DNA from 3 places in the Yimella sp. NH-Cas1 genome. Region 2 is predicted to be linked to each of the others. Evidence: predicted binding sites of a transcription regulator. Region 2 holds the regulator's gene; each other region holds the start of a gene.
What was found. The regulator LexA, encoded in region 2, represses DNA repair genes until DNA is damaged. The targets are predictions, from matches to a motif close to TCGAACANNTGTTCGA.

Region 1 (9,731 bases), 1.5 Mb from region 2:
TGCTCGCCCCGGTGCTGACCGAAGGTCTCACCGTCCCGCTGATCGCCTTCCTCGTGCTGTTGCAGGCGGCCGGCTGCGTCCCCGAGTTCTCCAAGGACTGGCCGGCCATCGCAGCCGCCCGCACCCTGCCGGTGGCGCTCGCGGCGACGGTCGCCGCAGAACTGGAGTCGTACCGGGCCAGCACGCACATCGCGGCCTACCTCGTGGCCACGATCGCTCTCTCCTCGGCACTGACGGCGAGCCGTCGCACGAACGAATGGATCACTGCCTGCGTGTACGCCGTCGCGAGTGTGCCGATGATCGTCGCCGTCACTTCCCTGACCGGTCCGGTCGCCGCGATCGCCGGCGCGGCGATCGCCGTGATGACCCTCGGCGCGGTGATCGCCGCCCGACAGGTGGGTGCCGGTACCTCTGCAGCCGCGGCTCTCGTGGTCGGTGCTGCACTGCTGGCGTCCGCAGTGACCGTCACCCGCGGTCCGTGGTTGTCGGTGATCCTGCTCGGTATCGGTGTCGTCCTGGCAGCGTCCACCTACCAGGTGAAGAACCACTACGCCGCGGCGTTGTCGATCGTCTTCACCGCGGCCGGGTACCTCGCCGTCGCTGTCACGGGAGTCGGGACCTCGGTCGAGGACGAACCCGGCGTCGCGTTCACCGCGGGTCTGTTGATGACGATCTCCGCTCTGCTGATCGCGCTGGTCGGTGTGCGCCGCTACGGTGCGGACAAGGAAGGTGCCACCGCGCTCGGCACGATCGCTCTGCTGGCGAGCGTCGGTCTGGTGCACCGCGGACTGTTCGCCCTCGTGCTCGGCGACGGCGGCCGCCCGGTTGCGCAGTTCGCGATCACGGTGACCTGGATGCTGATCGCTTCGGCGCTGCTGTGGCTGAGCCTACGCGTGGAGGGCAGCGCGACCGCGACCGTTTCGATGGGGCTGAGCGTCAGTGTCCTGGCGCTGGGCAAGCTGTTCCTGCACGACTTGTCCAGTCTGGACGGCATCGTCCGCGCCGGTGCCTTCATCGTCGTCGGTCTCACGCTCCTGGCGGCGGGCGCCGGGTACGCTCAGGCGTTCGCCAAGCGGGCCGCCGCGCGTCGGGTGGAGGAGGAGCAGAGCGCCCCTCAACAGCCGCGCCCGATGGTGACCTGGTGAGCGGCATCGCAGACAGCGAGGCGCCCGGACCGAAGCGGTCCGGGCGCCTCGGCGCGTTCGCCGATCAGTTCTTGTGATCGCCGGTGACGATGTCGCGGGCCGCGTCCGTGGTCTCGTCGATGATCGCCTCGGCCTGGCGGCGGTGGCGGATGTACTCGACGATCATCGGCAGCACCGAGACCGCCACGATGATCAGGATGGCGGTCTCTAGGTTGTCGCGCACGAACGCCACGTTGCCCAGCAGCGCGCCGGCTCCGACGATCAGCCCGACCCACAGGACGGCGCCGACACCCGACCAGGTGAAGAACCGGCGGCGGTCCATCTTGGAGACGCCGGCAACGACGGTGATGAACGTGCGCACGATCGGCACGAAGCGTCCGATGACCAGGGCCTTGTTGCCGTGCTTGTCGAAGAACGCGTTGGTCTGGTCGAAGTACTTGCGTTTGATGATGCGCCCGTCCCGCTCGTACAGCGGTTCACCTAGTTTGCGTCCGATCTCGTAGCCGACGACGTTGCCGGCGAACGCTGCGATCATCAGCGCTGGGATCGACAGGTACAGCGGGATGCCGATGCCCTGGGAGCTGACCGAGAACATGCCGACCGCGAACAGCAGCGAGTCGCCGGGCAGGATCGGGAAGAACAGGCCGCACTCGATGAAGACGATCGCGAGCGAGATCCAGAAGAACGCCCCGCCGTACTGCTCGAGGAGCCACGCAGGGTCCATCCAGCTCGGGCCGAGAGCGACAGGAGCGAAAGTATGCATCACGGGACACCAGCGTACGGGGACGGATGATCGTTCCCTGAATGTCGCCCGCGAGCCGCCGCAATCGGCAGTGTCGCCGCCACTGAACGGGTGACCACTCTGCGGAATCGCCCGAATTCGGGCGGCGCCGCCCGCGTACGCTTCGGCCATGCTGCGTTCTTCCTCCGCCGGCCTGTTCGCCCGGCGCATCGGTGTGGTGTCCACGGTCGTCCTGCTCGCTGCGTGCGGTGCGCCGAAGTCGGATTCGTCGAGCTCGACCAGTTCGTCTGCGGCCGGTTCGGGTACGTCGGCTGCGGCGTCCTGCGACAAGGCGTCGCTGAAGACGAAGACCGCGGGCAAGCTGACGATCGGCACCGACAACCCGGCCTACGAGCCGTGGTTCTCCGACAACACCCCGAGCAACGGCAAGGGGTACGAGTCGGCCGTCGCCTACGCGATCGCGCAGGAACTCGGCTACACCAAGGCCGAGGTGGTCTGGGCGAAGGTGCCGTTCAACAACGTGATCACCCCCGGCCCGAAGGCGTTCGACCTCGACCTCAACCAGGTCTCGATCAGCGAGGACCGCCGCAAGGCCGTCGACTTCTCCAGCGGTTACTACGACGTCACCCAGGTCGTCATCACCTACAAGGGCAGCCCGATCGACGGCAAGACGACGGTCGCCGACCTGAAGAACGCCAAGCTCGGTGCGCAGGTGGGCACCACCTCGTACACCGCGCTGAAGAACCAGATCAAGCCGAGCAAGGACCCGTCGGTCTTCGACACCAACGACCTCGCCGTCCAGGCGCTCAAGAGTCACCAGGTCGACGGCATCGTCGTCGACCTGCCGACCGCGTTCTACATGACCGCGGCGCAGATGGACGACAAGGGCGCGATCGTCGGGCAGCTGCAGGCCGCCGACAAGCCCGAGCAGTTCGGTGCGGTGCTGCCGAAGGGTTCTGCCCTCACTGAGTGCGTCACCAAGGCGGTCGACGCGCTGCGGTCGAAGGGCACCCTGACCCAGCTCGCCGACGAGTGGCTGTCCAAGCAGGGCGCGCCGAAGCTGTCGTGACCCGCCGCGTGCGCCCAGCAGTCGTCGTCGGAAGCCGGCGATGACCGCTGCCCCGAACGAAGCAACGACCAAGGACGACTGGACCCCGTCGGCCGTCGAGCGGGAACGGGCCGCCTACCGGGCGAGCCGGCAACGGAGGTCCGCGCTCATCGCGACGTTGAGCACGATCGTGGTGCTCGGTGTCGCCGGCACGTTGCTGGTCACCAGCCCGGGCTGGGCCGCCGTGCACGAAACCTTCTTCAACTGGGAGAAGGCGAAGGAGTCGTTCCCCGATGTGCTGCGCGGGCTTTGGCTGAACATCAGGGTGATGCTCATCTGCGGCGTCGTCATCCTCGCGTGCTCGATGCTGCTTGCGGTGATGCGCACGCTGCGCGGCCCGGTGTTCTTCCCGTTACGGATGTTCGCGGTGGTCCACACCGACCTGTTCCGCGGTCTGCCGCTGCTGCTGTTGCTGCTGCTGCTGGGGTTCGGCATGCCGGCGCTGGGTCTGCAGGGGCTGCCCGACACCAGCATCTTCTGGGGTGGCGTCGCGCTGGTGCTGTCCTATTCGGCGTACGTCGCGGAGGTGCTGCGCGCCGGCATCGAATCGGTGCACCCGTCGCAGCGTGCCGCTGCCCGGTCGCTCGGGCTCGGCTACGGCCAGACGTTGCGGTTCGTGGTGATGCCGCAGGCGGTGCGTCGGGTCATCCCGGCCCTGATGAACGACCTCGTGTCACTGCAGAAGGACTCCGGTCTCATCGCGGTGCTCGGTGTGGTCGACGCGATCAAGGCGGCCCAGATCTCCACCGCCGTCGACTTCAACTTCACGCCGTACGTCGTCGCCGGCTTCCTGTTCGTCTGCCTCACGGTGCCGATGGCACGGCTCACCGACTGGTACGCGCGCAAGCAGGGCTTCCAGGGTGCGGGAGGGATGCTGTGAGCCTGCTCGAACTCGACGGTGTGCGGAAGACCTTCGGCGCGCACACCGTGCTGCGGCAGGTCGACCTCGCCGTCGACGAAGGCGAGTGCGTCGTGCTCATCGGGGCCTCCGGCTCGGGCAAGTCGACGATCCTGCGCTGCATCAACCTGCTGGAGGAGGTCGACGACGGTGTCGTCACCTTCGCCGGACGCGACATCACCGACCCGCGGGTCGATGTCGACAAGGTGCGTGCCCAGATGGGTGTCGTCTTCCAGGCGTACAACCTGTTCCCGCACATGAGCGTGCTCGACAACGTCACGCTCGCGCCGGTACGTGTGCACAAGCGCGACCGAGCCGAGGCCCGCGATGCGGCGATGGGCATGCTCGAGCGGGTCGGCCTGGCGCACAAGGCGAAAGCCCGCCCCGACGACCTCTCAGGTGGTCAGCAGCAGCGCGTCGCGATCGCTCGCGCGCTGGTGAACTCCCCGCGGCTGATGCTGCTCGACGAGGTCACCTCCGCGCTCGACCCCGAACTCGTCGGGGAGGTGCTCGATCTGCTTGGCGAACTCAAGCAGGAGGGCGTCACGATGATCCTCAACACCCACGAGATGGGGTTCGCCCGCTCGGTGGCCGACCAGGTGTGCTTCCTCGACGGCGGACAGATCGTCGAACGCGGCGCCCCCGAGCAGGTGCTGGAGCATTCGGAGAACCCCCGTCTGCAGCAGTTCCTGTCGCGTCTGCTGCACTGAGCCGCGTGTCTCAGCAGAACTCGGGCGACAGCCAGGTCGAGGACGAGATCGGTGTCGGGCCCTGGCCCGGCGACTGGCCGGTCGACGATTCCGGTGCCGTGCAGGCGCCCTACGACGAGCAGTTGTTACGTGACGGCGACCGGCGCAACGTCGAGGACCGCTACCGCTACTGGACCCTCGAGGCGATCGTCGCCGACCTCGACACCTCCCGGCACGACTTCCATGTCGCGGTCGAGAACTGGGAGCACGACTTCAACATCGGCTCGGTGATCCGCACCGCGAACGCGTTCAACGCCAAGGCTTTCCACATCGTCGGCAAGCGGCGGTGGAATCGGCGCGGCGCGATGGTCACCGACCGTTACCAGCACGAGTTCCACCACCCGACGGCCCAGGACCTCGCTGACTGGGCGGCCGCCGAGGGTCTGACGCTGGTGGGTATCGACAACGTGCCGGGCTCGGTGCCGATCGAGCCCTACGACCTGCCGCGCGGGTGCGTGCTGGTCTTCGGGCAGGAGGGGCCTGGGTTGTCGGCGCCGATGCGCGAGGTGTGCGAGGTGATCCTGCACATCGAGCAGTACGGCTCCACCCGTTCGATCAACGCCGGTGCGGCGGCGGCGGTGGCGATGCACGCGTGGATCCGTCGACACGTCTGGGGTCAGCGGCCGAGCCTGCCGATCGCCCGCCCAGACTCGCGTCGTACCGTGCAGCCATGAGCGCACGAAACGGAATGAGCCTGCTGCCCGCGACCGAGGTCCACACCGCGCCGGTCGTGGCGCTGGGACTGGTCGGCGGATTCCTGGTCGCCCGCGAGAGCGGCATCCGCCCGCTGGGTGGCGTGCTGTTGGCCGGTTGCGGAGCACTGGCCGGACGCACCTGGCTGGCCAAGGGTGGCCCGGTCACCGCCGGCGCGCTGAGCGCTCTGTACCTGGGCGGCTTCGGCGGTTCGCACCCGCTGGCCAAGAAGATCGGCGCGTGGCCCTCGGTTGCTGCCGTCACAGCGCTCGCCGCGGGCGCGGCGTACGTCGCCTCCGACCGCCGCTGAGCCCCCTGCCGCTGACCCCCACTGCCGCTGGGCTGAGGAGCGCGAGGGACGAGCGCGTTTCGGAACCAAGGGGAATTGTTATGCGACTGCGGTCTCGGTGTGGGCGTAGTGCCAGGTGACGCCGGTGTCGGTGACGGTGGCGGTGGCGGTGAGGTGGTCGCGGTGGACGATGCGGTGGTGGGTGCTGCACAGGAGGGCACTGTTCGCCAACGAGGTGTCGCCGCCGGCCCACCAGGATTCGACGTGGTGGACGTCGCACATGACCGGTGGTCGGTCGCAGCCGGCGTAGGTGCAGTGTTTGTCGCGGTGGATCACGGCTCGTCGGAGTTCGTCTTCCACCAAGCGTTTCTTGCGGCCGATGTTGAGGGGTTGGTTCTTCGATCCGAGGACCATCGGCAGGATCTTCGCGTCGCAGGCGAGTTGTCGGACGGTGTCGGGGGTGATGCCGGTGTCGGTGTCGGTGATGCCGAGCCCGGCGAGGATCCCGGCGAGGACGAGGAAGTCGATCGTGACGACCAACGTGGCGGATCCGCGGTGTTTGATCTCCCGGTCTGCGTCGACGGCTTCGGCGCCGAGACCCAGCAGCAACACCAGGGCGTCGGCGCGACGCTTCCCGGCGCTCCTGGGGTCGGGCTCACCCGTCTTCTGTGACGTGCCGTCGGGGCCCAGGGTGTGCCGGTGGTGCGGATCATCGCAACACGCTGATTTCGGTGATGGTCCGGCGAGCGAGTCGACGGCCTGCTTCAACTGTTCGGCGTGATCGGGCGACAGGTCGGCGGTGAACCTCACCATCCCGTTCGGTTCGTCCGACCAGGACAGTGATTCGACGCGTTGGTGCTCGTCCTCAGCCTGGTCGAGGACCTCGTCGCCGTACTGGGCGAGGATGCGCTTGGTGAGTTCCCGGACGGTTTTCGCGCCGGCTCCGACGTCGAGGGTAAGCAACCAGCCGTAGATCTCCTCGCGGCTCGCGGTCGGGATGACTGCCCGGATTTTGTCGATGTTGTCGAGGCAGGTTTTCGCGATGGTGGTGTTGGTCCGCCCCGACTGCAATGCATCTGCCAACGGTTTGTTGAGCGGGGAGCGGACGGCGTCGGCGATCTTCGCGATCCGGGAGGCGTGGGAGGGTTCGAGACCGCACTGCCACGGCTCGTCCACATCATCGGCGGAGGCGGAGTCAGGTTCGTCGACCGGCACGAGCGGCCCTGCAGCAGAGACGGTGTCGGCACTCAGGAGCGCAGTTGCGGACTCACCGGTCGACAGCCGCCGCACCCACTGTGTCGCATCAGCCGCTGTTGACCGGTACACCGCACCACGCTCGATCGCGTCGGACGCGATGCTCACCATGGCTGCTTCGGTCTGTTGGTGCACCAGCGCGAGTGATCTCATCGCCGCAGTGAGTTCGGCATCAGTGAGGTTGTCGGTCAACTGCGCCAGCCGGGTCACCGCGGCCAACGCGTCCGACACCACTGCGGCGCAGGAGGCAGCTTCACCCGAATACGAGTCGTGCATGCCTTCGGACAACGCCTCGAACGATTCGTCGGTGGTCATGCCGGTGCCTCCTCCCAAGGTGCTTTCGGACTACCTTTATCGTACGTCTGTTCGAGCCCGAAGGGAGGACTTGCACAACGAATTCTCTTGAAAGACAGAAGAATTCGATACCCGTCGGTATCCACAGCCCTAACCGGAAGGCTGGTTTGTCCACAGGTAAACCAGGGCCGGCTGGGTGGGCAGTGGACAGGCAGTGACACCACTCGCAAACGCTGCACGTCGGCACATGGTCGATCGTCGGTGGCGCGCACGGCGCCACCGGCGTTTGCGGCAGCGAGATCCGCCCGACGGGAAACTGAACGAGTTTTCTTCGCGCGGCTGTCGATGTTCGTCGAGCCCGTTCGTCATGGTGATGTCAGAACACATCGAAACAAGGAGCGAACATGGCCAGGTATCTGATTCTGCTGCCGGCACCCGAGGAGTTTGCGCACGAGCCCGAGGATCTCGTATTCCCGCACCCTGACGTCGAGGAGCACTGAGATGACCGAGTACATGGTGCTGATCGTCGGCGACGCCGACCGCTGGTGGACGACGATGACGGCTGAGGAGCGCAAACACGGCTACGAGCAGTACAGCCTGTTCAGCAAGTCGCTGGTCGAGCGCGGCCACAAGATCACCGGCGGCGCTGAACTGCACGCCTCCACCGAGGCGAAGCATCTGCCGCCGGGCACGACGACGGTGACCGACGGCCCGGTCGCCGAGACGACCGAGACGATCGGCGGCTACTACCTGGTGGAGGCGACTGATCTCGACCAAGCGGTGGCGTGGTGCGAACTGCTGCCGGACTGCTACAGCCTGGAGATCAGGCCGGTCGTCGACATCGACGTCTCGGCGTAGATGTCGCTCGAACAGATCCACCGCGACGAGTGGGGCCGACTGCTGGCCCTGCTCGTCGCGCACTCGCGCCGCCTCGACCTCGCCGAGGACGCGCTGGCCGAGGCGTTCGAACAGGCGGCGCGCGTCTGGCCGGGAGACGGCACTCCGACCAACCCGGCCGGCTGGCTGATGACGACCGCGAAGCGCCGGATCGCCGACCGGGTCAGGGCCGAGGCGATAGCCGCCCGCAAGCAGCCGTTGCTGGCGATCGACGAACGGAATCGCATGCAGGACAACGACCGTGGTGACGAGCTGCTGCGGCTGGTGCTGCTCGCGGCGCATCCGGCGCTCGCGCCCGAGGCAGGCGCCGCACTGACCCTCCGGCTCGTGCTCGGCGTGCCGACCGGCGACATCGCCAAACTCTTCCTGGTGAGTGAGCCGACGATGGCGGCGCGGCTGACTCGCGCGCGCAAGAAGGTCATCGCTGCGGGCATCCCGCTCGCCCTGCCTGACGCCCGGGTGCTGCCCGGACGTCTCGACACCGTGGCCCAAGTCGCCTATCTGGCGTTCACCGCCGGCTACGCACCCGGCAGCGGCCCCGACCTCGTGCGGGTCGAACTGGCCGGTGAGGCAATCCGATTGGTGCGGTTGATGCGTTCGAGCAGCCCGGTTGCCCGGGCGAGCCAGTCGCTCACCGCCCTGCTCGGACTCATGCTGCTGCAGCACTCCCGGCGCGACGCACGCGTGGGCGATGCCGGTGAGTTGGTGCGTCTGCCCGACCAGCAGCGTTCGACCTGGCACCAGCACGAGATCGCCGAGGGGCTCGACCTGCTCGGCGCGCTCACCGGACGGGAGACGTCACCCGCGATCGAGATCGACGGCCCGGTCGCGGCGTCCTACCTGCTGCAGGCGCTGATCGCCGCTGAGCATGCCCGGGTCGCCCGTGCACAAGACACCGACTGGGTGACGATCGCCGACCTCTACCGGCAACTCGAAGAGCTCACCGGGTCGCCGGTCGTGCGACTCAACCGGGCCGTCGCCGTGGCCGAAGCGGGCGACCTCGACGCCGCGATGGCGTTGGCCGACGGTCTGCTGACCGAACTGCCGACCAACCACCGATTGCACGCGGTGCGGGCGGAGTTCCTCACCCGGGCAGGGCGAACGACGCAGGCCGGGGATGCCTATCGCGAAGCGATCTCCTTGTGTGCCAACGATGTCGAGCGGTCAGACCTTGAGCAGCGACTCGCGTTCGTTGCTGACCCAGAAGGTCAGTAGAGCGGCCGGACGTCGGTGCACGCGACATCCCGGGCGGGCAAGGCCTTCGTCAACAGGTAGTTCGTGCGGATCCGGGTGGCGCATGCGCTGTCGTTGAGCAACAGATGGCCGACCTTGTTGCCGGTGACCAGCCGCGAACCGGGCGACATCGCGTGGGCCGAGCGGGCGCCGACGATCGAGGTCGCCGGGTCGTAAAGCGCGTTCATGAACAGGATCGGCGTGGCCGGACGCCGGTCGAACGGTCCGCGATAGGCGCCCTTGCCCGCACCGGGCCAGCTGGTGCACAGCGAGCTGCTCCAGGCGCCGGCGGCGTCGAAGCCACGGGTGCGATCGCGCGTCGCCGCGGCCGCGCGCCAGGTGGCCCACCGGTCGTACGGGTCGAGCGAGTCGGAGCACATCACCGCCTGCCGAGTGACTTCGAGCACCTCGCCGGGCAGCCCGAAGCCC
Region 2 (9,731 bases):
CCGTGTTGCGCACCGATCAGGACGGCATGCTGTTCGTCCACCCGCATACGGACGGTGGCGTCTCGGTCAGCAGCTCCGGCTGACGGGCTATCGATTGCGTTGTCAGACAGGCTGTTTCGCCAGGTCGCCGACGCAGGAGGAGTCGCCGGCTGCTTCCACGAGGGCGTCGATCATCGCGGCGACCGCCGGTACGCGGGTCAGGTCGGGGGTCGTCACCGCGTACACGGTGCGGTGGGAGGGCGGGTCGATGGGCAGCACCTTGACCCGTGCGTTCGGTGCCGACCGCAGGATCAGATCGGGCACCAGGGCGACGCCCAGACCTTCGGCGACCAGACCGAGAACGGCCACGTAGTCCTCGGTCTCGAACGCGACGTCCGGGCGATACCCGGCGGCTGCTGCGAGCGAGAGCAGGTGTCCACGGCAACGCGGACAACCGGCGATCCACGGCGCTTCGGCGAGAGCCGCGAGGTCGACACTGTCCTGAGAAGCAAGTGGGTGGTCCAGCGGCAGGGCGATCCGAACGTGGTCGAGCAGAAGTTCCTTGACCTCGAAGTCGTCGAGGTGGTCGCTGCTGATCTCCAGCCCGTCATAGGTGAAGGCCACAGCGACGTCACACTCGCCGGCTCGCAGGGCCGCCAGCGACTCCGGTGGCTCACCCTCTGCGAAGCTCACCTGCACCTGCGGGAAACGCTTCTTCACCAGCGACAGTGCCTTCGGCACCAGCGTCGAGGACGAGGAGGGGAAGGCCATGAGTCGGACGCGTCCTGACTGGAGACCGGCGATCGCCGCGACCTCGGATTCGGCCGCGCTGATCGCGCCGAGGACCGCGCCGGCGTGGCGGGCCAGGACTTCACCGGCTTCGGTGAGTCGCACGTTGCGGCCCAGTCGTTCGACCAGGGGAGTGCCCAAGCGCTCTTCGAGGCGACGGACCATCTGGGAGATGGCGGGCTGGGAGTAACCGAGCGACGACGCCGCGGCGGTGAAACTGCCCTCGTCAGCGATGGCACGAATCACCCGGAGGCCGGCAGCGTCGATCATGCGCACCAGCCTACAAACCGTTCGACCGACCCGCCTGCTCAGCATGAAATCGCAGCGCGAGCCGCAGATCCTCACCGGTCCAGGAACGCCGGTGTGCCGATCAGCTCGGGCGTGGCCCGAACGACGTCGGTCGAGCGCCCGCCTGGGCTCTGGCCAGCCCGAGGATGAGGCAGAGGGACGCTGCGGCGAATCCTTGCCTGACGCCCAGGGCCATGACGGCCGAACCGATGGCGACCAGCAGCGCCGAGTGCATCATCCAGGCCACCGCCGCACCGCCTCCGGCGCGGCTGATCGGGGCGGTGGCCCCTGTGCGCCACCACCAGCAACAACGGCAGGATCAGGGGCGAAGGGGCCTCGGTCGTGTTCGCGCGTCCGGCCGTGGAGACAGCTGTCGCCCATCACCGCGAGCCAACCCAGCGTGACCCACCCCGATAGCGTACGAACCGATGCGCCCGCCGGCTCTCGATGAGCCGCGGCCTCGAACTCGGAACAGACCCGACCCATGGAGAACGAAGGTCCGATGGACGACCGCAGCCACCTGGCACACCTGCTCCGCGAGGGCGACGTGTTGGTCATGACCGGGGCCGGGCTGTCCACCGAATCCGGGCTGCCCGATTACCGCGGACCGGACGGGGTACGCCGTGTGGAGCCCATGACCGTGAGCGAGTTCCGGGCCGGAGTCGCTGCGCGGCAACGCTATTGGAGCCGGTCCTATGTCGGATGGGAGAGGTTCCGGACGGCGCGGCCCAACGAAGCGCACCGTCACCTCGCCGCGCTGGAGAAGGCGGGCCTGTTCGAGACGACGATCACCCAGAACGTCGACGGCCTGGCCCAGCAGGCAGGGTCCCGCGATGTCATCGAGTTGCACGGCAACCTCGGGCGAGCCGTCTGCCTGAACTGCCGGGCGCTTGCCGACCGAGAGTGGATCCAGCAGCAGTTCGCCACGCGCAATCCGGTGTTCGCGCAGGACGCCGAGAGGGCGCGCGACCTGCCGCTGCGCCCGGATGGCGACGTCGACATCGACCCCTCGCTGATCCATGACATCGAACTGGTGGTGTGCCCGACCTGTGGCAGCGACCTGCTGAAGCCGGACGTCGTGATGTTCGGCGAATCGGTACCCAAGGATCTGGTCGCCCATTGCTTCAACCGTCTCGAGCGGGCAAAGTCGCTGCTGGTGGTCGGATCCTCGCTCGGTGTGATGTCCGGCTTCCGTTTCGCGCGGCGTGCTGCCGAGCGCGACATCCCGATCGTGCTGGTCAACACCGGTTGGTCGCGAGCGGAACATCTGGCCACCAGACACGTACACCGCCCCCTGAGCGAGGTGCTGCAGGAGGCGGTGTGGGACGTACTGGGTGACGTCGACCGGGACGCGAGCGGCGATCGACGCCGGTGATCAGACCCGCCGCAGGACGGCCGTGACCTTGCCGAGGATCACCGCGTGGTCACCGTCGATCGGGTCGTACGCCGGGTTGTGCGGCATCAGCCAGACCTTGCCGTCGCGACGCTTGAACGTCTTGACGGTGGCTTCGTTGTCGAGCATCGCGGCGACGATGTCGCCGTTGGTCGCGGTCGGCTGCTGGCGCACGACGACCCAGTCGCCGTCGCAGATCGCGGCGTCGACCATCGAGTCACCGACCACCTTGAGCAGGAACAGGTCGCCCTCACCGACGATCTGCTTGGGCAACGGGAAGACGTCTTCGACGACCTCTTCGGCCAGGATCGGCCCGCCGGCCGCGATGCGTCCGACGACGGGCACGTAGGAGGCTGCCGGACGCTGGTCGCCGGCGCCGGTCTCGTCGATGGTGGAGTCGTCGCTCGAGGTGACGCTGGAACCGCCACGCACGCCCCGCTTGTCCTGCTGGTGATCGGGGGAGATGACCTCGATCGCGCGGGGACGGTTGGGGTCACGGCGCAGATAACCCTTGCGCTCCAGCATCGACAGTTGGTGGGCCACCGAACTCGGGCTGGTCAGGCCGACGGCCTCACCGATCTCCCGCATGCTCGGCGGGTAGCCGCGCCGGTCGACGGAGTTGCGGATCACTTCGAGGACCTTGCGCTGGCGGGTGGTCAGCGCTACGCCGCCCTCGTCGTCGGGCAGCTGGTGGATCTTGGCCATGTCGTCTGCGTCCTTCGTCATGCCGTCGGTGAGGTGGTGCGGGCGGGTCGATCGGTACGGCCCTGCATGCCCGGGGTGATGCATCCTGGACGACCGATGAAGCCGCTGTCGGCGAGCCGTGTAGCGCTCTTCGAGGGAGGTTGTCGGTGGTCGGTGCCAGGCTGCGGAGCATGGAAAGAGGCTATGCGGCTCGGACACAGTTTTCAAACATTTGTACGAGGCGTGTCTCGCATCATTCGAACAGTCGTGCTATACATCGTACAGACGTTCTATCGCACACGTGTGCGAAGGAGAACTTGATCCGGCGCCTCGCGCCAGGGACGGAGAACATCATGAGTGCAGTTGCTCACTGGGATCAGCCGCGTGTGGTCCGCACACTGCAGCGCCGGCGTCACCTGACCCTCGTGCCGTCGAACCAGCCGGTCGCACGAGTCGACCGGGACGAGGTTCGGCTCACCATGCGCGGCCGTCGCGTGCTCGCCGTGCTCGTGCTCACCACCCTGATCGCGGCGGGCTGGGGTGCCGGGCGGGCGTTCGCCTCCTCGCCGTCGACGACGCAGTTGGTGGTGCAGCCGGGGCAGACGCTGTCCGAGGTTGCGCACCAGGCCTACCCGCAGTTGCCGGTCGCCGAAGCGGTCGTGCGCCTTCAGCTCGCGAACGACCTCAATACTCTGCATGTCCACCCGGGCCAGTCGTTGACGGCTCCTCGCTGACGACGACTTCGCTCACATGGCGCGCCCCGTCTCCCGATCGTCGGGAACGGGGCTCGGGTGTGTCACGGGGCCTCGCGGGCGTGTCGCGACCAGTCGCGAACGCCTCGGCGCCGTGACCAGCACGTTTGGTGAACGTGCCGGACCGGCCGAGAGACTTTCCGATCCACACCTTGCATCTTGGGGTCGAAACGGAATAGCATCCCTACATCTAGTAGTTACACCGATGTAAGTTGTCCACATGTAGGTCCCCAGGATCTCAACAGAAATGACGGGCTTCTTCACCGGTTATCCACAAGAACATCCCCAATCGGGCCGATCAAGGCCTCGTGGCCCGGGCATTCCTATGCCCTTGCGAGCCGAACCGACCCGGATCATCACCAGGAGGTGACCATGCACTGCCCGTTCTGCCGACACGACGACTCCCGGGTCGTCGACAGCCGCAGCAGTGATGACGGCACCTCCATCAAACGGCGTCGCCAGTGCCCGTCGTGCGGCAAGCGGTTCTCCACCATGGAGACCGCCGGCCTCACGGTGGTCAAGCGGTCCGGCGCCAGCGAACCGTTCTCCCGGCAGAAGGTGCTCGTGGGCGTCCGCAAGGCCTGCCAGGGCCGGCCTGTGTCCGAGGACCAGCTCGCCCTGCTGGCGCAGGAGGTGGAGGAGAGCATCCGCTCCGGCGGCGCGGCCGAGATCGACGCGCACGACGTGGGACTGGCGATTCTCGGCCCGCTGCGCACGCTCGACGAGGTGGCCTACCTGCGGTTCGCCTCCGTCTACCAGGCGTTCGACGATCTCGACGACTTCGAGGCAGCCATCGCCCTGTTGCGCGCCGAACGCGATCTCAGCTCGACCGACGGGGCCGGTCACCAAGCCGCAGCTCGAACAGGCGACGAGGCTGTCGGTGGTCGGGTTCAGACTGATCGAACCGTGACCGACCGCTGACCGCTGGCACACGCACCACCGATTTCCAAGCAATCACACGCAGATTCACAACCGGCATCACACCGAGAAGCCCACGGAGGAGCATCATGACGGAGACGACCAACGCACGCTCGCGCACGCGCAAGAGCGGCAAGGGTGTGAAGGTGGAACGCATCTTCACCACCCCGGGCGTGCATCCCTATGACGAGGTCACCTGGGAGCGTCGCGACGTCGTTCAGCAGAACTGGAAGACCGGCGAGACGATCTTCGAGCAGCGTGGCGTGGAGTTCCCCGACTTCTGGTCGCTGAACGCGTCCACGATCGTCACCACGAAGTACTTCCGCGGCGCACTTGGCACCGAGGCCCGTGAGACCAGCCTCAAGCAGCTCATCGACCGTGTCGTGCTGACCTACGTCAAGGCCGGCAAGGAGTTCGGCTACTTCGCCACCGACGACGACGCGACGCTGTTCGAGCACGAGCTCACCTGGTCGCTGCTGCACCAGGTTTTCAGCTTCAACTCCCCGGTGTGGTTCAACGTCGGCACCAAGAGCCCCCAGCAGGTCTCGGCGTGCTTCATCCTCGCCGTCGACGACTCGATGGACTCGATTCTCAACTGGTACAAGGAGGAGGGCTTCATCTTCAAGGGCGGCTCCGGTGCCGGCCTGAACCTCTCGCGGATCCGTTCCTCCAAGGAGTTGTTGTCCAGCGGCGGCACCGCCAGCGGCCCGGTCAGCTTCATGCGTGGCGCCGACGCCTCCGCCGGCACCATCAAGTCCGGTGGCGCCACCCGCCGCGCGGCGAAGATGGTCGTGCTCGACGTCGACCACCCCGACATCGAGGAATTCATCGAGACCAAGGCGCGCGAGGAGGACAAGATCCGTGCGCTGCGCGACGCCGGTTTCGACATGGACCTCGGCGGCAAGGACATCCACTCGGTCCAGTACCAGAACGCCAACAACTCCGTCCGGGTCAGCGACGAGTTCATGCGTGCGGTCGAGGACGGTAAGCCGTTCGGTCTGCGTGCCCGCGGCACCGGTGAGGTCATCGAGGAAGTCGACGCCCGCGAGCTGTTCGACAAGATCAACAAGGCCGCGTGGGAGTGCGCCGACCCGGGTGTGCAGTACGACGACACCATCAACGCGTGGCACACCAACCCCGAGTCGGGGCGCATCACCGCGTCCAACCCGTGCTCGGAGTACATGTCGCTCGACAACTCCTCCTGCAACCTCGCGAGCCTCAACCTGCTGAAGTTCCTGAAGGAAGACGACACCTTCGACGTGCCGACCTTCCAGAAGGTCGTCGAGATGGTCATCACCGCGATGGACATCTCCATCTGCTTCGCCGACTTCCCGACCGAGGCGATCGGCAAGACCACCGTCGACTACCGCCAGCTCGGCATCGGTTACGCCAACCTCGGTGCGCTGCTGATGGCCACCGGCCACGGCTACGAGTCCGAGGGTGGCCGCAGCCTCGCCGCTGCCATCACCTCGCTGCTCACCGGCGCGGCCTACAAGCGGTCTGCCGAGATCGCCGGTGTCGTCGGTTCCTACGCCGGCTACGCCCGCAACGCCGAGGCGCACAAGAAGGTCATGCGCAAGCACCAGGCCGCCAACGACCAGGTGCGCACGCTCGACACGATGGACGCCGACATCCACCGCGCCGCGACCAAGGCGTGGGCCGATGTCATCGAGCTCGGTGAGAAGAACGGTTACCGCAACGCGCAGGCCTCGGTGCTCGCGCCGACCGGCACCATCGGCTTCATGATGGACTGCGACACCACCGGTATCGAGCCCGACTTCTCGCTGGTGAAGTTCAAGAAGCTCGTCGGTGGCGGCTCGATGCAGATCGTCAACCAGACCATCCCGCGGGCGCTGAAGAAGCTCGGCTACCAGGGCGAGCAGATCGAGGCGATCGTCGAGCACATCGCCAACAACGGTCACGTCATCGACGCACCCGGTCTGAAGACCGAGCACTACGAGGTCTTCGACTGCGCAATGGGCGAGCGTGCGATCAGCCCGATGGGCCACGTCCGCATGATGGCGGCCTGCCAGCCGTTCCTGTCGGGTGCGATCTCCAAGACGGTCAACCTGCCGGAGACGGCGACCGTCGAGGAGATCGCCGAGGTCCACTTGGAGGGCTGGAAGCTCGGCCTGAAGGCGCTCGCGGTCTACCGCGACAACTGCAAGGTCGGCCAGCCGCTGTCCGACGGCAAGGCCAAGGCTAAGCCGGTGCAGGATGCCGCCGAGCCGGAGAAGGTCGTCGAGTACCGCCCGATCCGTCGTCGCCTGCCCAAGCGTCGCAGCAGCCAGACCACCTCGTTCGCGGTCGGTGGCGCCGAGGGTTACCTCACCGCCAGCACCTACGACAACGGTGAACTGGGTGAACTGTTCCTGAAGTTCGGCAAGCAGGGCTCGACCCTCGCCGGCGTGATGGACGCGTTCTCGATCGCCGTCTCGGTCGCGCTGCAGTACGGCGTGCCGCTGGAGACCTACGTCGAGAAGTTCACCAACATGCGCTTCGAGCCGGCCGGCATGACCGACGACCCGGACGTGCGGATGGCGCAGTCGATCATGGACTACGTGTTCCGTCGCCTGGCGCTGGACCACCTGGACTTCGAGACCCGTTCGTTCATGGGGATCCACAGCGCCGAGGAGCGCGCTCGCCAGCTCGAGACCGGCTCGTACGCCTCGAATGAGGGCGACGACGTGGAGGGCGAACTGGAGAACTTCTCCCAGTCGGCCGCCACCAAGGAGGCGCCGAAGGTGTCCGCCGCACAGGCGAGCTCCGGCGCCGGTGCTGCCGACGTGCGTGAGGTCTCCCCGGAGATCCACTCCTCGGCCGAGCTGATGGAGAAGTTCCAGGGCAAGGCCGCCGACGCTCCGATGTGCATGACCTGTGGCACGAAGATGCGTCCGGCCGGTAGCTGCTACGTCTGCGAGGGTTGCGGAAGCACCTCCGGCTGCAGCTGAGCCGAGGGCGAAGGGCCGCCGGTTTTCCGGCGGCCCTTCGTCATGTCGTGAGTCTGTCGGGAAACGGTTGCGACTCAGCGCTTTCGGGCGTATCGCTCCAGTTCGTCGGCTGCCTTGGTAGCCAGACTGCGCACCCCCGAGATGGTCGGTCCGCCCGATGCGAGCACGACGATCACTTGGTCGCCCTCTGGGGACGGGGAGTACCAGGTGCCGTTCTCGATGCCTCCCAGCGCACCGCTCTTGAACCACACCGTCGTCCAGGAGCGCGGCGCGGTGAACCCGGGTGAGGGCACGGTCATGATCTGCGAGGCGAGGGTGGAACGGGACGCTTTCGCGCGGGTGTGGAGCGCCACCCAGGCCCGGGCAACGTCCTCGGAGCTTGCGAAATAGCCCAGACCGCTGCGCCAGGAGCCACCGATCGAGAAGTCGGGGCCACTCGCGTCAGCACGGCGGGAGGGTGCGATCAGTTGCCGCCGTCCCGTCTGCGAGGCCTTGGCCCAGCCGGCACGGGCACGCTGTGCCGCAGGGTCGGGGGAGTACAGCAGCCACAGGTCCTCGCGGATCGTCAGGAACGGGATCATCAGATCAGGTCGGGAATGACCCGAAGCGCGCAGTGCAGCCTTCATCGCGTCCTGGCCGAGCACCCGGACCAACAGGCTGGTCGCGGTGTTGTCGGACTGCTTGAACATCGCGCCGGCCGCCTCCATCACCCTGATCCGAACGCCGACGCCCCGTCCCGCCATCGAGCCGCTGCCTGCGCTGATGTCCTCACGCAGCAGGGTGAGCGACTGGTCCCAGCGCAGCCTGCCCGCCCTGATCGCGTCCAGCAGCGCGATCATCACGTACAGCTTGGTGACCGACGCGATCGGCCGGGTGTCCACGGGTCCGCTGCGGTGCACGATCTGCAACTGACCGGACGGCGTGACGAAGCCGGCCAACAGCGCGACGTCCTGGGCGACCCTACGGGCGGAGCCGTCGACCGACCGCCAGGCATTCCGGTCGACGCCGGGCGCGGAGACAACAGCCGGCGCCGGCGAAGACGCAGGGCGAGAGGTCGATCTCGACGGGACAGTGGACGTCGTGGGTGGGGGAGTCGGGTCACCATCGCCGACAGAGCAACCGGCCACCAGGGCGACGACCACGCCCAGCGCGGGGTACGTCAGGCGACGGCTCGTCCTCATCGCGTCCTCATCGTGTCGACCCTACAAGGACACAAGCGCACGTACTGGCGAGTAGCATCGCGAACGATGACAGCCAAGACGAAGTCCGGGACGACCTCGCGCGCCGAGACGGCGGGCGAGGACGCGCGTGGTTTCGTCGCCGGCTTACGCGATGCCCACGGGTCGGCGACCACGAAGATCTTCGGTCGGGCGCGCTCCCTGCTCGGGCCTGTCGTCACACCGGTCGAGCTCGCCCACGATGTCGTCCTCTCCGGCACCTACAGCTCACTGGGACTGGCACTCGACGTCACCGGAGTTGTCGCACGTCCGGCCGCGGGATTCGTTGCGGGACAAGTTCCGTCGCGGGTGGTGAAACGCCGGGCGACGTCGGTGGCGGCGTTCGTCCAAGGCCTCACCGGAGACCGGCTGGTCGACGTCGACCTGCCGATCTCGTACCCGATGACCTTGCGACGTTCCGGCTACGACGTGCCGATCACCAAGGCAGGCCTGTCGAACGCCTACCCGGACGCGTCCTCGAACCTCGTCGTGTTCGTCCACGGTTTCGTGGGTACCGAGCAGATGTGGAAGCGGCGCGCGAGCCGCGACGACGAGGGCCGCCGACTCTCCTACGGCCGCCGCCTCGAATCGCTCGGTGACTGGTCGGCGGTGTGGGTGCGCTACAACACCGGCCAGCGCGTCTCGACCAACGGCCGCGACCTCGGCCGCATGCTCGCCCGACTCGTCGCACGCTGGCCAGTCCCGGTCGATCGGGTGGTGCTGGTCGGCCACTCGATGGGCGGACTGGTCGTGCACAGTG
Region 3 (9,731 bases), 650 kb from region 2:
CGGCGCCGCGGGAGGCGAACGTACGCAGGTACAACGGCAGGCGGGACGCGGCGTCCCCGAAGGTGGTGCGTACCGACAGCGCCCGCACCAGCAACCCGGCGGCGGCGATCGCGAGCAGCCCTGCGGCCACGATCAGCCACTGCGGGTGCATGTAGTCGATGTCGAGCCAGGGGCTCAGGATGAGCGCGCCGCCGCCGATGCTGATCAACGCCAGCAGGCCCAGACCCATGCGGGTCGGCCACGGCGGACGCGGCAGGACGACTTCCGGTTCGGGCTCAGGCTCGGGTTCGCGGCGCAGCGGGCGACCGAACTCGTCCACCGGCTCACCCTCGACCAGCAGGTCCATCAGGCCGACTTCCTGCACCGAGTGCGAGTCGTCGAGCACGTCCATGACGAAGTGGCGCTGCAGCACCGTCTGGTGGGTCAGGACCAGCCAGGCACGCATCGCGTACGCGGCGGTGAGCGGGATGACCAGCACGAGCGCGACGGCGGCCACGTAGGAGGACTGCCGTCCGTCGGCAACGCCCTTGAAGACCTCGTCGACGATGAGGTCCTTGGACACGAAGCCGAACAGCGGCGGGATGCCGGCGAGCGCCAGCAGGCCGCTGCCGACGAGCCAACGGGTCTTGTGGTGGGTGGTGACTGCGCCGGACATGCGCTCGACGATCGTGCCGCCGACCAGCACCGCGAGCCAGCCGACCATCAGGAAGAGCAACGCCTTGAAGCCGGCGTGCGCGAGCAGGTGCAGCACGACGACGTCCGGCCTGACCGCGTCCGGAAGACCGGCGAGGCCGGTGAGCATGAGCCCCATCTGCGAGACGGTCGACCAGGCGAGCAGCTTCTTCAGGTCGTGCTGCAAGAAGGCCAGCAGCGCACCGACGACGGTCGTGATCCCGGCGAGGATCGCGAGTGCGAGCGTGGCCCTCGGGGCGACCAGGAAGAGCGGGTGCAGGACGCTGACCAGGTAGGTGCCGGCCGCGACCATCGTGGCCGCATGGATGAGGGCGGACGCAGGCGTCGGGCCTTCCATCGCGTCGGCCAGCCAGTCCTGGAAGGGCACCAGCGCGGACTTTCCGGCGACGCCGCACACGATGCACAGCAACGCCACCGTGAGCGAGCGCTGCGGGTGGGCGCTCCAGAACTCGATGATGCCCGGGATGGAGGTCGTCTTCGCCCAACTCGCGAGCGCGACGAGCCCGATGTAGAACGGCGCATCGGCCAGACGAGTCACCAGGAACGCCTTGTAGGACGCGCGACGGGCCTTCGCCCGCTCGGATTCGTGGCCGATGAGGACGTAGGAGCACCAGCCCATCAGCTCCCAGCCGATGAGGGTCAGCACCACGTCACCGCTGAGCACAACCAATTGCATGGCGGCGGTGAAGAGCGCGACGGTCGCAGCGAACGAGCGGTACCGCGGGTCGTTGTAGAGGTACCAACGCCCGAACATCTGCACGACCAGCGACACCAGCGCCACCGCGCAGGCCATGAGAATGCCGAGTCGGGTGACGTGCAGTTGGAGCGGCAGCGTGAGTTCGGCTGAACTGATCGGGACGCCGACGGTCGGCACGCTCGACCGCAGCCCACCGCGCATCGACTGCCAGACCAGCCAGGCCGGCGCCAGCAGACCGAGGAAACCGGTGATCCGGACGATCCACGCGGCGACCGCGTTCGGGCTGCGGAACAGCAGCACCAACAAGGCGCCGAGGGTGGGCAGCAGGATCGCCAGGTGACTGGGTTGGAGCATCAGGTCGAGCGCACCCGTGGTGGTGTCGAGTACGGGGTCCTCGCGAAGTATCGCAGCGATGGACGAGTGGAGAACTTCGTGGGGTGTCTTCACTCGTCGTCACCTCGAGCAGCGGTGACATCGATGTTGCCGCGTGCGCGGTAGGCGAGCACGACGAGCCCGAGCGCCACGGCGATCTCGGCGGCGGCGATCGTGATGAGGAAGACGGTGAGCGTCTGACCGGCCAGGACGGTGTCGGAGAACTTCACCCCGGCGGTGATCAGCAGAAGACCCGCGGCACCGAGCATGAGCTCGACCCCGATCAGCACCAGCACGGCGTTGCGCCGGGCGAGCACGCCGTACAGACCGACGCCGAAGAGTGCCGCCGACAGCGCGAGCGGCAACCACAGGTGGATCACGCGTCCACCTCTTCGTCGTCGTACACCTCGTCGAGTTGTACGCGGGACAGCATGATTGCGGTGACCAGCGCGATCAGCAGCAACAACGACAAGAGTTCGAACGGCCACGACCAGGTGGCGAAGATCTGGGTGGCCAGTTGCTCGGTGGTGTTCGGTCGCAGGCTGACCTTGCCGGTGCCGAACCCGGTGATCAGCGCGGCACCGATGAGGGTCGCGGTGGCGGCACTGAGCACGAGCGCAGCGGCGCGTTGGACGCGTGGGGTGTCGTGCGCCTTCGAGCGACCGATGGGTGCGCGGGTCAGCATGAGTGCGAACAGGATCAGCACGACGACCGCGCCGACGTAGACCACCAACTGCACCAGTGCGACGAACTCGGCACCGAGCACGAGGTAGCAACCGGCGAGGGTGCCGAGGCTGACCACGAGCCACAAGGCCGAGTGCAGGATGTGCTTGGTCGTCACGGCGAGGACCGCACTGGCCAGGCAGAGCACTCCGACGATGGTGAAGAAGACGTCGTGTGTGGTCACGAATCCGCCTCTGGTCCATCGGTCTTCGTCAGGTCGGCACCGGGGTCGATCGCTGCCGGTGGCGGGACGGTGGCCATCCACTCCCCCAGCCGGTCCTTCTCGTGCAGCAGGTCGCGGATGTCGGTCTCGGCGTACTCGAACTCCGGGCTCCAGAACAGCGCGTCGAACGGGCACACCTCGATGCAGATGCCGCAGTACATGCACAGGCTGAAGTCGATAGCGAACCGGTCGAGCACGTTCTGTTGACGCGCGCGACCTCCCTCGGTGGCCGGCGGGATCGTCTCCTTGTGCGAGTCGATGTAGATGCACCAGTCGGGGCATTCGCGGGCGCAGAGCATGCAGGAGGTGCAATTGTCGGCCTGCAGCGCGATCACTCCGCGCGAGCGGGGCGGCAGGGCCGGCTTCTCGTCCGGATAGTGCTGGGTGTCGGCCGGGCGCATGGCGGTCTTGGCGGTGGTGGCCATCCCGGAGATGAGTCCAGGGATGAAACCGGACTTCTTCTTCTGCTCGGTCACGGTTTGTCTCCGATCAGAACGACACCGACCGCGGTGATCGCGACCTGGAACAGGGCGAGCGGCACGAGGCCGAGCCAGGCGAACCGCTGCAGCTGGTCCTCCCGCAGGCGCGGCCACGAGACACGGATCCAGATGATCAACACCGCGATCACGAAACCCTTGAGCAGCGTCCAGACCCAGGCGAGGACGCCGTCGAACGGTCCGGTCCAGCCGCCGAGGTAGAGCACCGCGAACAGCAGCGACATCACGACGATGCCGGCGTACTCGGCGAGCAGGAAGAGGGCGAACCGCAACCCGGTGTACTCGGTGTACGGACCGAGCACGAGTTCGGAGTCGGCGACCGGCATGTCGAACGGGGGACGCTGCAGCTCGGCCGTGGCGGCGATGAGGAAGACGATCGCTCCGGGCAGCTGCCACAGCAGCCACCAGGGGGTCCACGCGTGGGCGATCTCCACCAGGGACAGCGAGCCGGCGGCCATCGCGAAGGAGGCGCAGGCGAGCAGGAGCGGCAACTCGTAGGAGACGAGTTGGGCGGCCGAGCGCAGCCCGCCGAGCAGGGAGTACTTGTTGCCGGACGCCCACCCGGCCATCAGCGTGCCGACCGTGCCGATCGCACTGACCGCGAGCACCACGAGCAGGGATGCCGGAACGTTGGCGGCGATCGTGCCGGGCCCGAGCGGAATCACCGCGAGCGCCATCATGTAGCTGACCAGCCCGAGCGCAGGCGCGGTTCGGAACACTCCACGGTCGGCGGCGTACGGGGTGATGTCCTCCTTCTGGACGAACTTCACCCCGTCGGCGACCAGTTGGGCCCAGCCGTGAAAACCACCGGCGTACATCGGACCGACCCGGCCCTGCATGTGGCCCATCGTCTTGTGCTCGGTCTGACCGACGACCAGCGGCAGCACGAGGAACGCCGCCAGCACGGCGGCGCTGCGCAGCATCACCTCGATCGCGACGTCCATCAGCGGGGTCCCCAGCTCTCGTCCGGGACGCCGGGCGGTTGCAGCTTGCGACGCGGCGCGCGACCGGCTTTCGCGGCGTGGGCGGTCGCGCCCTCGCCGGGCTCCTTCGCGCCGGGCCACGGCTTGGAAACACGGCTTGCCAGCACGAACGACTTGCGCAGCGGGGTGCCCTCGAAACCTTCCGGCAGCAGCAGCGGACGCATCCCGCGTCCGGAGGCGTCGGTGAAGCCGGTGAAGTCGATGCCGAACATCTCGTGAGTCTCGCGCTCGTGCCAGGCCGCACCCGGCCATACCCAGGTCAGGCTCGACAGCGACCTGCCGTCGGGGACGCGGGTGCGCAGGAAGGCTTCACGCAGGGCGCCGGGGGTGATGTCGTAAACGTGCAGCACGACGTCGAAGCCCGGCTCCTCGACGTCGTCGAGGTGGTCGACCGCGGTGAGGAAGTCGAAGAAGTCGAAGCCTTCGGCCCACAGCTTGCCGGCTTGCTCCACCCATGCCGAGCATTCGCAGATGGTGGTCAATTCGTCAGTCATCCGCGCCGCCCGTCGGCGGTTTGACGACCGGGCGCTGCAGCGCGCTCGCCGCGGTGCGGTTGTCAGCGTACCGGGCAGCCTTGGCACGCAACGCTTTCGTGCTCACCCGCTCACTCGCGATCTTCTCCTGCAACACCAGGATTCCCTGCAGGAGGGCTTCCGGGCGCGGCGGGCACCCGGGTACGTAGACGTCGACCGGGATCAACTGGTCGACACCCTTGGTGACGCAGTACGAATCCCAGTACGGGCCACCGGAGTTGGAGCATGCACCGAACGAGATGACGTACTTGGGTTCCGGCATCTGGTCGTACAGCCGGCGGATCGCGGGCGCCATCTTGTCGGTGACGGTGCCGCTGACCACCATGAGGTCGGCCTGCCTCGGTCCGGGTGCGAACGGGATGACACCGAACCGGATGAAGTCGTGCCGTGACATGGACGCAGCGATGAATTCGATGGCGCAGCAGGCCAATCCGAAGTTGAAGACCCAGAGCGAGTAGCGGCGTCCCCAGTTGAGGACGATGCGCATCGGCTTGGGCGCGGCCGACTGCATGGGTCCGACCGTGGGCATGGGCAGGTCAGTCGACATCGTTCACCCAACTGAGCACGCCGCGGCGGGCCGCGTGCGCGAGCCCGACCAGCAGGACGCTGATGAAGATGCCCATCTCGACCAGGCTGGTCATTCCCAGGCGGCTGTCGCGCAGCACGAGAGCCCAAGGGAACAGATAGACGGTGTCGATCGCGAACACCAGGTAGAGGAAGGCGTACGCCAAGTAGCGGACCTTGGTCTGCGCCCAGCCCGTGCCGACCGGGTCGACGCCCGATTCATAGGTCGCCAGTTTCGCGGGGTTCGGATCAACCGGCGCAAGCAGACGGCGCGCGATCATCGCGGCCACGAACAGCAGGATTCCGGCGACACCGACCCCACCGAGCACGAGGTAGCCACTGAGTCCGGAACGCACCCGAGCAGACTAACCAAGTTGCCCGAAATCCCCATGAACGCCACGGATGACGGAGAATCCCGCACCGGCGCGTTCTCCTTGGATCACGCTCGAGATCGCCAGGTCCTCCCGCAGTTCCCAACAGCGCGCCACCAGTGGCGTGTGGTCGACTCGCTGTTCATCGCGATGGATCACGGTTCTTCGGAGTTCTTTGTCGACCAGCCGGACCTTGCGTCCGACGTTCAACGGTTGAGACTTGGACCCGAGGACCATCGGGATGATCTCCGCATCGCAGGCGAGTTGCCGGATCGTGCCGGGGGTGACACCTACCCCGGTGTCGGTGACCCCGAGTCCGGCGAGGGCTTTGGCGAGCACCTCGTAGTCGATGGTCACGACCAGCCGGGCCGAACCGAACGTCTTGATGCTGCCGTCGCCGTCGATCCCTTGGGCGCCCATGGCGATCAGCGTGAGTAGCGCGTCCGCGCGTCGTTTACCCGGGGACCGAGTGTCCGGTTCACCCGTCTTCGCAGCACCCTCGTTGTGGCGGTGGTTCGGCTCGTCACAGCAATCGGTGACCGGCGCCGGGGCGGACAACGCACCGATGGCGTGCTTCACGATTTCTGCGTGGTCGGGTGACAGGTCCGCGATCAACCGGACCATGCCCTCGGGCAGGTTCATCCAGGTCAATGATTCGTGTGGCCGGACGGCGTCTTCCGTGTCGTCCAGGACTTCATCACCGAATGCCGCCATGATTCGTTTGGTCAGTTCGTGGACTGCTTTGGCGCCGGACCCGGGTTCCAGGCCGAGGAACCAGGAGAACACCTCACCCCGGTCCGCCGTGGGCAGCACCGATTTGACCTTGTCGATGTTGTCGAGCGCGGTCTTGGCGATGGTGGTGTTCACGCTTGCGGTGCACACCGCGTCCGCCAACACCTGATTCAGCGAGGACCGGCACGCGTCGGCGAGTTTGCTGATCCGGGCGGCGTGCGCCGGCTCGATCCCCGACCGCAACGCGGTCGAGTCGACCGCTTCCCCGGCGACGTCGGCCGGGTCACTGGTGGGTTCGCTGTTCGTCGAGGCCACGGGCACCAGAGGGCCTGCCACCGAAAGGGTCTGCGCGCCCAACAACCCGTGTACGGGTTCACCGGTCGACAAGCGTTGCACCCACTGGGACGTGTCCGCGGCGGTGGACCGGTCGATCACACCCCGACCGATCGCGTCCGCCGTCAAGGCGACCAGCGAGGCCTCGGCCTGCTGCATCATCACCACCAACGACTGCGCGGTCGCTGTGAGTTCGACATCGGTGAGGTTCGAGGAAACCGACGCCAACCGTTCCACGGAGGCGAGCACGTCCGACACCGCCGAGGCGCATTCGGCTGCTTCGCCGGGGTATGAGGTGGTCTCGAGCATGTCCTTATCGTACAGGTGTTCGAACCCGCACGGAAGGCCTTCCATACCCCAATTTCGTTCGCTGACAACGAAATTCGCTACCCGCTGGTATCCACAGCCCCCGTCCGAGCACGCAGTTGTCCACAGCGCGACTCATGCCGTTGACAAACGCGCCTGACCACGCACGCCACCTCTCGGCCGAGTCTTTCCACCGCCGGAATGACCACGAAACATCCCTGACACATCCGCTTGCCAGAGTCACCCGTCATGCACCTGATGCCCTCCGACACCGAGAAGCTGCTGCTGGCCGTGGCCGGCATGGTGGCCCGCGACCGGCTCGCGCGCGGGGTGAAGCTCAACCACCCCGAGTCCGTAGCACTGCTGTCGACCTGGGTGATCGAACACGCTCGTGACGGAGCGTCGGTGACGCAATTGATGGAGGAAGGACGCGAGGTGCTCACGGCCGACCAGGTGATGAACGGCGTCGCCGAGATGATTCACGACGTCCAGGTCGAGGCGACTTTCCCGGACGGACGCAAGCTGGTCACCTTGCACCATCCCGTGCAAGGCGGGTCGGCCGAAGCGCCCGGCGCAACCAGACCGGCGCAGACCGAGCGAGAAATCAATCCGCGTCCGGCCGACGAGCGCATCTCGCTCACCCTCACGAACACCGGTGACCGTCCGATCCAAGTCGGCTCGCACTTCCACCTGCCCGACACCAATCCGGCACTCGAGTTCGATCGCGCTGCGGCGCAGGGGTTCCGGCTCGATGTGCCGAGCGGCACGTCCGTCCGATTCGAACCGGGCGTTTCCCGCGAGGTGAGTGCCGTCAGCCTGCGCGGCGAACGCGTGGTGGCCGGCCTGCAGGTGAAGCAGAACGCGCGATGACGAGCATCAGCGCCCGCAAGTACGTCGACCTCTACGGACCGACCACCGGCGATCAGGTGCGGCTCGGCGACACCGACCTGTGGATCGAGATCGAACGCGACCTCACCGCCGAACGACCTGACGGCTCGATCAGCTACGGCGACGAAGCGGTCTTCGGGGGTGGCAAGTCGATCCGGGAATCGATGGCGCAGGGGTCGACCACCAGCGCCGACGGCGCGCCCGACACCGTCATCACCGGCGTCACCGTGCTCGACCACGCCGGCATCGTCCGCGCGGACGTCGGCATCAAGGACGGACGGATCGTCGCTCTCGGACGGGCCGGCAACCCGGACGTGACGGACGGCGTCCACCCGGCGCTGCGCATCGGCCCCTCGACCGACATCATCAGCGGCGAACACAAGATCTTGACCGCCGGCGGCATCGACCTGCACGTGCACTTCTTGTCGACCAGCCAGGTGCACGAGGCCCTCGCCGCGGGACTCACCACGCTGGGCGGCGGCGGCACCGGGCCGTCGGAGGGTTCCAAGGCCACCACGGTCACACCCGGACCCTGGCACCTGCGCAATGTGCTGCAGGGCCTGGACCACCTGCCCATCAACGTGCTGCTCATGGGTAAGGGAAATACCTTGAGCCACAACGGTTTACGCGAACAGGCTGAGGCCGGAGCTGCTGCCTACAAGGTGCATGAGGACTGGGGTTCGACCCCCGCCGCGATCGACGCCGCCCTGCGAGCAGCCGACGAGTTCGGTCTGCAGGTCGCACTCCACAGCGACTCGTTAAACGAAGCCGGGTACGTCGACTCGACGCTGCGCGCGATCGGCGGACGCACCATCCACGCCTTCCACACCGAGGGCGCCGGCGGCGGTCACGCGCCCGACATCATGTCGATCGCCTCACACCCGAATGTCCTTCCGGGATCGACGAATCCGACGCTTCCGCACACCGTCAACACCGTCGCCGAGCACCTCGACATGCTGATGGTCTGCCATCACCTCAACCCGTCCGTACCGGAGGACCTGGCGTTCGCCGAGTCGCGGATCCGGGCCACGACGATCGCCGCCGAGGACCTGCTGCATGACCTCGGCGCCCTGTCGATGACCTCCTCGGACGCTCAGGCGATGGGACGCATCGGCGAGGTGATCACCCGCACCTGGCAGGTCGCGCACGTGATGAAGCACCGCGTCGGATCCCTCGGCGGCGCGGCAGACAATCTGCGAGCGCGCAGGTACGTGGCGAAGTACACGATCAACCCGGCGATCGCGCACGGCATCGACCACCTTGTCGGCTCGGTCGAGGCCGGCAAGCTCGCCGACCTCGTGCTGTGGGACCCGGCTTTCTTCGGCATCCGCCCTGCTCTGGTCGTCAAGAGCGGCGCCATCGTGCGCGCCGCACTCGGCGACCCGAACGCGTCCATCCCGACCCCGCAACCCGTTCTCATGCGGCCCGCACTGACCGCCGAGGCCGCCCACGGCATCACGTTCGTTGGCCCCCTGGCCACGGACATCGGTCATCGCTACGGGCTTCGCCACGAGATCCAGCCCGTACGCAACACCCGCGAGGTGACCAAGGCCGACATGGTGCTCAACGACGCCTGTCCACGCATCGACATCGATCCGGAGACCTTCACGATCGCGATCGACGGCGCGGTTGTGCAGCCGTCACCGGCTACCGAACTCCCACTCGCACAGCGTTATTCACTCTTCTGATGTCCAGTCACGCACTGCTGCTCGCCGATGCGCGTCTGCCCACCGGCGGCCATACCCAATCCGGCGCCCTCGAGCCGGCCCTTCTGGCAGGAATGCCCGAGGCCAAGATCGAACACTTCCTCGTCGCT

Region 1: the regulator LexA is predicted to act here: its motif matches at 7,233-7,248, upstream of MF407_RS01615 (HNH endonuclease signature motif containing protein).
Region 3: the regulator LexA is predicted to act here: its motif matches at 7,038-7,053, upstream of MF407_RS11920 (DUF222 domain-containing protein).

Annotation. Positions count from the first base shown of each region.
Region 1 covers NZ_JAKSGG010000003.1:254,865-264,595, forward strand. The annotation lists gene MF407_RS01580 (DUF2339 domain-containing protein) at 1-1,145, shown strand, start outside; gene MF407_RS01585 (VTT domain-containing protein) at 1,210-1,908, opposite strand; gene MF407_RS01590 (ABC transporter substrate-binding protein) at 2,057-2,956, shown strand; gene MF407_RS01595 (amino acid ABC transporter permease) at 2,997-3,875, shown strand; gene MF407_RS01600 (amino acid ABC transporter ATP-binding protein) at 3,872-4,603, shown strand; gene MF407_RS01605 (TrmH family RNA methyltransferase) at 4,609-5,316, shown strand; gene MF407_RS01610 (hypothetical protein) at 5,313-5,645, shown strand; gene MF407_RS01615 (HNH endonuclease signature motif containing protein) at 5,724-7,193, opposite strand; gene MF407_RS01620 (YciI family protein) at 7,674-8,030, shown strand; gene MF407_RS01625 (DUF6596 domain-containing protein) at 8,031-9,284, shown strand; gene MF407_RS01630 (alpha/beta hydrolase) at 9,278-9,731, opposite strand, start outside.
Region 2 covers NZ_JAKSGG010000003.1:1,761,546-1,771,276, reverse strand. The annotation lists gene MF407_RS08850 (ComEC/Rec2 family competence protein) at 1-83, shown strand, start outside; gene MF407_RS08845 (LysR family transcriptional regulator) at 103-1,038, opposite strand; gene MF407_RS08840 (hypothetical protein) at 1,139-1,303, opposite strand; gene MF407_RS08835 (Sir2 family NAD-dependent protein deacetylase) at 1,541-2,431, shown strand; gene lexA (transcriptional repressor LexA) at 2,432-3,154, opposite strand; gene MF407_RS08825 (LysM peptidoglycan-binding domain-containing protein) at 3,487-3,867, shown strand; gene nrdR (transcriptional regulator NrdR) at 4,258-4,806, shown strand; gene MF407_RS08815 (vitamin B12-dependent ribonucleotide reductase) at 4,893-7,754, shown strand; gene MF407_RS08810 (serine hydrolase) at 7,829-8,935, opposite strand; gene MF407_RS08805 (hypothetical protein) at 9,002-9,731, shown strand, end outside.
Region 3 covers NZ_JAKSGG010000003.1:2,412,614-2,422,344, forward strand. The annotation lists gene MF407_RS11880 (NADH-quinone oxidoreductase subunit L) at 1-1,837, opposite strand, end outside; gene nuoK (NADH-quinone oxidoreductase subunit NuoK) at 1,834-2,142, opposite strand; gene MF407_RS11890 (NADH-quinone oxidoreductase subunit J) at 2,139-2,669, opposite strand; gene MF407_RS11895 (NADH-quinone oxidoreductase subunit I) at 2,666-3,133, opposite strand; gene nuoH (NADH-quinone oxidoreductase subunit NuoH) at 3,181-4,149, opposite strand; gene MF407_RS11905 (NADH-quinone oxidoreductase subunit C) at 4,149-4,682, opposite strand; gene MF407_RS11910 (NADH-quinone oxidoreductase subunit B) at 4,675-5,232, opposite strand; gene MF407_RS11915 (NADH-quinone oxidoreductase subunit A) at 5,258-5,641, opposite strand; gene MF407_RS11920 (DUF222 domain-containing protein) at 5,651-7,030, opposite strand; gene MF407_RS11925 (urease subunit gamma) at 7,277-7,897, shown strand; gene MF407_RS11930 (urease subunit alpha) at 7,894-9,603, shown strand; gene MF407_RS11935 (urease accessory UreF family protein) at 9,603-9,731, shown strand, end outside.